2 regions of the Streptomyces sp. NBC_01288 genome follow, and region 2 is predicted to be linked to the other one. Evidence: riboswitches for the same ligand, from Rfam matches in the RefSeq annotation. Region 2 holds a riboswitch; the other holds the start of a gene.
What was found. Region 2 has a riboswitch for cyclic di-AMP ahead of OG194_RS40490 (C40 family peptidase). Riboswitches for the same ligand answer to the same signal wherever they lie in the genome.
Positions count from the first base shown of each region.

Region 1: it holds a riboswitch for cyclic di-AMP, as region 2 does, so the genes downstream of both, OG194_RS11660 (M23 family metallopeptidase) here and OG194_RS40490 (C40 family peptidase) in region 2, are expected to answer to the same signal.

Region 1 is NZ_CP108427.1:2,722,594-2,725,990, forward strand. It holds gene OG194_RS11655 (GntR family transcriptional regulator) at 19-723, opposite strand; gene OG194_RS11660 (M23 family metallopeptidase) at 912-1,667, opposite strand; cyclic di-AMP (ydaO/yuaA leader) riboswitch at 1,681-1,840, opposite strand; gene OG194_RS11665 (M16 family metallopeptidase) at 2,055-3,397, opposite strand, start outside.
Region 2 is NZ_CP108427.1:9,010,387-9,013,783, reverse strand. It holds gene OG194_RS40500 (ATP-dependent Clp protease proteolytic subunit) at 1-436, shown strand, start outside; gene OG194_RS40495 (hypothetical protein) at 444-752, shown strand; cyclic di-AMP (ydaO/yuaA leader) riboswitch at 1,092-1,271, shown strand; gene OG194_RS40490 (C40 family peptidase) at 1,275-1,748, shown strand; gene OG194_RS40485 (ATP-binding protein) at 1,855-2,313, opposite strand; gene OG194_RS40480 (helix-turn-helix domain-containing protein) at 2,526-3,395, shown strand.

The DNA of each region.
Region 1 (3,397 bases), 6.3 Mb from region 2:
TTGTATACGGCGCCCGTGTTAATGCCGCAGACCCGACATGTTTACGGGAGGTTGCGAAGTCCTCACACGTTCCGTGCCGTTCGCGCCGTTCGCCCCGCCGGGAAAGCGCAGCCGGTGCGCGGTGCCCGCGCGCTCGGTGTGCAGGGCGGTGATCGCCCGGGCGCGCTCGCCGTCGCCGCGGGCCACGGCGTCCACGATGGCCCCGTGCTCGGCCCAGGACTCGACGGGGTTGGCCGGGGCGTCCACCGCGTACATCCAGGCGATCTTGTGGCGCAGCTGGGTCAGCATCGAGGTCAGCGCGGGGCTCCCGGAGGCCTGTGCCAGCGTCTCGTGGAACCAACTGCCCAGGGAGCGCAGATCCTCGCTGTTGCCCCGCCTGGCGCGCTCCTGACCCAGCCTGACGAGGCCGCGCAGCACCTTGAGGTGGGCCTCGGTGCGGCGCTGGGCGGCCCGTGAGGCGCCGAGCGGCTCCAGCAGCATCCGCATCTCCAGCAGGTCGGCGGCCTCCTGCTCGGTCGGTTCCGCGACGCACGCGCCCGCGTGCCGCCGGGTCACCACGAACCCCTCGGCCTCCAGCGTGCGCAGGGCCTCCCGGACGGGGACGCGCGAGACCCCGTACCGGCGCGCGAGGAGTTCCTCCGTGAGCCGGCTGCCGCGCTCGTAGACACCGGCGACGATGTCGTCCCGGATCGCCGTGCATACCGAGTGCGCCGGAATACGCATGTCCGACCTCCGCCTTAATCCCCGTGAAACGTCGACGATTGACGTGTGTTCCGTGACTCTATTGCAATGAGCGGGAATTTCCGATGGCGGACCGGAATCCATGGATATTTTTTGGACAGGAGGGCTCCGGAAACACCGAAAGCCCCGGCCGGGCGGGCCAGGGCTTCGGGAAGTGCGGCGGTGCGTCGTCAGACGTTCACACCGTGCTTGCGGAGGTAGGCGACGGGGTCGACGTCGGAGCCGTACTCGGCGGTCGTGCGGGCCTCGAAGTGGAGGTGCGGTCCGGTGACGTTGCCGGTCGCCCCGGAGAGGCCGATCTGCTCGCCCGGGGTGACCGTCTGGCCGACGGAGACACCGATGGACGACAGGTGGCCGTACATGGTGTACATGCCGTCGGCCATCTTGATCACCACTTGATTGCCGTACGAGCCGCCCCAGCCGGCCTCGACGACGGTGCCGGAGCCGACCGCGTGCACGGAGGTGCCGGTCGAGGCGTGGAAGTCGATGCCGGTGTGGGCACCGGAGGACCAGAGGGAACCGCCGGTCTTGTAGCCGGTGGAGACATACGAGCCGGTGACCGGTGCGACGAAGGTGTTGAGCTTCTTGCGCTCGGCGGCGCGGGCGGCGCGTACCTCGGCCGCGCGCTCCGCCTTGGCCAGTGCGGCGGCCTTGGCTCGGGCCTCTTCCTTGGCGGCCTGCTCGGCCGCGGCCTGCTGCTGGGCGGCGGCCTGGGCGTCGATCTTCTCGGCGACGGCGTCGCCCATGGCGATGACGGGGGTGAGGCCGGTCTGCTCCACGGCGGGCTCCGCTGCGAACGCGGGGGCGCTCGCGAGGGTGCCGACGACGCCGGTGGTGGTGAGGGCCGCGACACTCGCGACGCGAACGGTGGTGCGGTGGGTCCGGCTCGGGCGACGGTGCTTCCCGGTGGCGCGGGTGAACGCCATGAAGTGGGTGGTCCTTTCCTTCCTTCTCGCCTACCGGGTTAGCTGACGGGTTCGGAGCAGGAAGGTCTCCTACGGACCCCCTCGCTCCGCGCGCGGGCGTCCGATTCACCCCAGGGACGTGGGTCCCCGGCTCCCCTGGCTCGCGCCGTACGGGGACTCGGCGATGACTGTCCGGTGCCGCGAGTGCGGCGCGGTGCCTGACGGACAGCCGGACCGACGCTAAGCGGGGCCACTTTCAATCCCCAAACGGATCACGGGTTTTGTTGCACATGCCACAGCGCAGACAGGCAACCTCTCCCCCAATTCGGACAATAGGGGGCCCTGGTGACTCTTCAGTCACCAGGGCCCCCACGCGCGCGTGCCGCTGTTCGGCTCGCTACGGGTCGTCTACTCGGCCGGGACGACGGTCACTTCGCCGATACCGAGAGCCTCCACGGGCTCCTTGATCTGCTCCGCGTCGCCGACCAGGATCGTCACCAGACGGTCCACCGGGAAGGCGTTCACGACCGCCGCGGTGGCCTCCACGGTGCCGGTCGCGGCGAGCTGCTGGTACAGCGTCGCCTGGTAGTCGTCGGGCAGGTGCTGCTCGACCTGGTCGGCCAGCGTGCTCGCGACGGCCGCGGCGGTCTCGTACTTGAGCGGCGCCACCCCGACGAGGTTCTGTACGGCGATGTCCCGCTCGGCGTCGGTGAGTCCGCCCTCGGCCAATTTGCGGAGCACCGTCCACAGGTCGTCCAGCGCCGGACCGGTGTTCGGGGTGTCGACGGAGCCGCTGATGGCGAGCATCGATGCGCCCGTGCCGTCGGGTGCCGAACGCAGCACCTGGCCGAACGCCCGCACACCGTAGGTGTAGCCCTTCTCCTCCCGCAGGACGCGGTCCAGGCGGGAGGTGAGGGTGCCGCCGAGGCAGTACGTGCCGAGCACCTGCGCGGGCCACACGCGGTCGTGCCGGTCGGCGCCGACGCGGCCGATGAGCAGCTGCGTCTGGACGGCGCCGGGACGGTGCACGATCACGACGCGCCCGGTGTCGTCGGCGGTCACCGGCGGCACGGGACGCGGCTGCGCGGCGGAACCCGTCCACGAACCCAGAGTGTCGGCCAGGAGCGCGTCCAGGTCGATGCCGGTGAGGTCGCCGACGACCACGGCGGTGGCCGTCGCGGGGCGGACGTGCCGGTCGTAGAAGGCGCGTACGGCCCCGGAGTCGATCTTCTGGACGGTCTCCTCGGTGCCCTGGCGCGGACGCGACATGCGCGAGGTCGCCGGGAACAGCTCCTTGGAGAGCTCCTTGGCCGCGCGGCGGGACGGGTTGGCCGTCTCGTGCGGAATCTCGTCGAGGCGGTTGCGGACCAGCCGCTCGACCTCGCTGTCCGCGAACGCGGGCGCCCTGAGCGCGTCGGAGAGCAGGCCGAGTCCCTTGGCCAGGCGCGACGCCGGGACCTCCAGGCTCAGGCGCAGCCCGGGGTGGTCGGCGTGCGCGTCGAGGGTGGCGCCGGAGCGCTCCAGCTCGGCGGCGAACTCCTCGGCGGAGTGCTTGTCGGTGCCCTCGGAGAAGGCCCGCGCGGTGATCGTGGCGACACCGTCCAGGCCCGCCGGTTCGGCGTCCAGGGGCGCGTCCAGGAGCACCTCGACGGCGACGACCTGCTGGCCGGGGCGGTGGCAGCGCAGCACGGTCAGGCCGTTGCCGAGCGTCCCGCGCTCCGGGGCCGGGAAGGCCCACGGCCTGGCTTCGC
Region 2 (3,397 bases):
GCTGTACATCAACTCGCCCGGCGGATCGTTCACCGCGATGTCGGCGATCTACGACACGTTGCGGTTCGTCACGTGTGACGTGGAGACGGTCTGCCTCGGCCAGGCCGGCACCTCCGCGGCGCTGCTGCTGGCAGCGGGCACCCCGGGCAAGCGGTCCGCGCTGCCGGGTGCGCGGGTGGTGCTCCACCAGCCCTCGTTCCCCGAGCCGATCCAGGGTCAGGCGAGTGATCTCGCCATCCAGGCCGAGGAGTTGGCGCGCACGCGGGTCCAACTGGAGGAACTGCTCGCCCTGCACACGGGCCGGACGGTGGCACAGGTGAGCGCCGACATCGAGCGGGACCGGATCATGGATGCCCAACAGGCCCTGGAATACGGGTTGGTGGACCGGATCGTGTCGACCCGCAAGACCTCGCTCACCGAGCCGGGCGGGGAGTGAGCCGACGATGCTGCCGCCGGAACTGCCTCCGCTGCCCGCACTGACGCGCGCCGAGGGCGAGTTGATCGACCGTTACCTGGATGTGGCCGACCTGCTCGGCCGTATCAACCCGGCGCACGACGGTGACACGTATCGTGGTCTGAGGGCCGCTCAGGCGCTCGTGGCCAAGGCCGCCGAGCTGCGGGACGCGCTGGCGCTGATGCACCAGCGGGGCGAGACCGAACTGCACGCCCCCACGCTCGCGCGGGCGCTGCGCGTGCTGGACGGGGAGCGCCGCACGGCGCGCGTCACCATCCCCGCACCCTCCGACAGTTGACGGACCCGGAGCCGTTCCGGCCGGGGGCGAAACGAGCCGAACGGCGTACCCCCGATCGGAGTAGTCGCCGCTCCGCCCATACGGCCGTCCGGGTTGCGCAACACGCGTAGCCCGAGGGCCGCATGAAGGGTTCCGGTGCTGGTCCGAGGGCCTGGAACCCCTCGACACCCCTTCGAACACGGGGCTGTCCACCCGAACGGGTGAGTGGTGAGTAACCCCACAAATCCCCGGTTCCGTTGGGCTTTTCGGACATTCATAGGTGAAGATCCCTGTCTGACGACAAGACCCCGCCGCAGCGGCGGGGCGATCCGGGCGGACGCCGAGTCCTGCCGCCACCCGGATGACAGGTCGACAGGAGTGCATCGGCAGGAGTGGAGGACCCAAGCACGTCGGGTCGCCGGGACGGTCACGCCATGACCGGGTCGAGCAGCCCTTGGGGTGAAGCCGCGTCAGCGGCCGGGCAACTTTGTCAGCCCGAATCCGACAGGTCATCTTTCACAGGCGGCTGACGAAGGGTTGCGCATGACTGCGCTCAATCGTGTCCCGTCGCTGATGGTCAGGGCCGGTACGGCCTCGGCCTTCGCCATCGCCGCTGTTGGCGGTTCCGTCGTGATACCGGGCGTCGCATCCGACGCCGCGGCCGCGACACCCGCGACGAAGGCACTCCAGGTCGCGGCGTCCAAGAAGGGCGCCCCGTACAGGTACGGGGCCACCGGACCGGGCCGCTTCGACTGCTCCGGGCTCACGCTGTACTCGTACAAGAAGGCAGGCAAGAAACTGCCCCGTACGGCGGCCCAGCAGTACAACAAGTCCCACCACATCTCGGCCAAGAGCCGCAAGGCCGGGGACCTCGTCTTCTTCCACTCGGGCTCCAGCGTCTACCACGTCGGCATCTACGCCGGCAAGGGAAAGATCTGGCACGCCCCGAAGACCGGGGACGTGGTGAGGCTGCAGAAGATCTGGACCAAGAGCGTCTGGTACGGCCGGGTCAGCTAGGACCTGTCCGAATCTCCCGAGGGGGGTGGCGGCCACCTGACAGGCCGCCACCCCCCTCGGGTGTCCAGGGACGTTCGGGGACGGAGACGTTCGGAAGACGGCGGCTCTACGGCTCCTGCTGGCCCGCCGTGGTCACCGGTCGGGCCGGTACCGTCCAGGGCACCTCGATGGAGACCGTCTTGCCGCCCTCCAGGGTGGGCCGGACCTTGAGTTTGCCGCCGCACTCCGCGGTCAGCCAGCGGATGATCACCATGCCCCGGCCGTTGTCCTGCTGGACGGCGGCCGGCAGGCGTTTCGGGAACCGGGGATGGCTGTCGGTGACCCCGATGCGCAGCCGTTCGTCACGCTCCAGCTCCATGTCCACCGTGAAGGTGGGTGACTGCCCGAAGGTGTGCTGTACGGCGTTGGTGGCGAGTTCGGAGACGATGAGGCGGATGGTGTCGGCGACCTCCGTGTCCGCCGGAAGTCCCCATTCCACCAGGGTCCCGACGACATAGGTGCGGGCGGTGGAGACCGAGGCGGGATCGCTCGGCAGAGTGACGGATGCTTCCAGATGGTCTGCCATGGCGCGGTCGTCCCTTTCCCGCGGGACCGGTGTCCGACACGGAGCGGATGGTTCGAGTACGGTCCCGGACTGGTGCTTCTTCGCCAGACTGCCATTACCGCGTCGGTAACGGTGGCGATCCACCAAGATATGCATATATCTGTCGCTCGAAGCGGTGAACTCTGCGACCCCAGACCGTATTTGGGCGGCTCGGAAGGAGTAAGGAGAAACCCATGCAGTACGGTCCCGCGGTGCGCCGCCGGAAACTGGGCGCGGAACTGCGCGCGTTGCGTGCGGAGGCGGGGCTCACCAGCGGTGAGGCGGCCCGGTTGGTCGGCTGGCACCAGTCGAAGGTGAGCCGCATCGAGACCGGCGCGAGTGGCGTGAAACCGCCCGACGTCCGGTTACTCCTGGACGCCTACCAGGTCGGCGACCCACAACTTCGGGACATGCTCCTCGTGTTGGCCGGCTCCGACGACGGCGGCGGCCGGCACCACTGGTGGCACGCCTATCGCGGTGTACTGCCGCCCGCCTACCGGGACTTCATCAGCCTGGAGTCACAGGCCAGCACGCTCCGCACCCTGGAGACCTCGGTGGTCCCCGGTCTGCTTCAGACCCCCGAGTACGCCCGGGCGGTGACCCGGGCAGCCGTGGGAGGCCTCGACAACGACGGCCCCGAGCGGCTCGACGCGCTGGTACAGGTGCGGTTGGCCCGGCAGGACGTGCTGCGCGCGGATCCGCCGCTGGAGCTGAGCGTGGTCCTCGACGAGGCGGTGCTGCGGCGCGAGGTCGGCGGGCCGGGGGTGATGGCACGTCAGCTGGTCCGGCTCGTGGAGGCGGCCAAGCTGCCCCAAGTGAGGCTTCAGGTACTGCCGTTCGCCGCAGGAGCACACATCGGCATCACCGGACCTTTCGTTATCTTCTCCTTTCCGAGCACTTCTGATCTGGACGTGGTTGTTCTAGACCACTTGACGAGTAGCCTCTACCTCGAACGGAAAGAAGACCTAGAGGCCTACAGCGAGGCCTTCAACACCCTTCAGTTCCACGCCCTTTCGCCCGATGATTCGTCGGATTACATCGCCGGGATAGGTGACGGCGCGTAAGG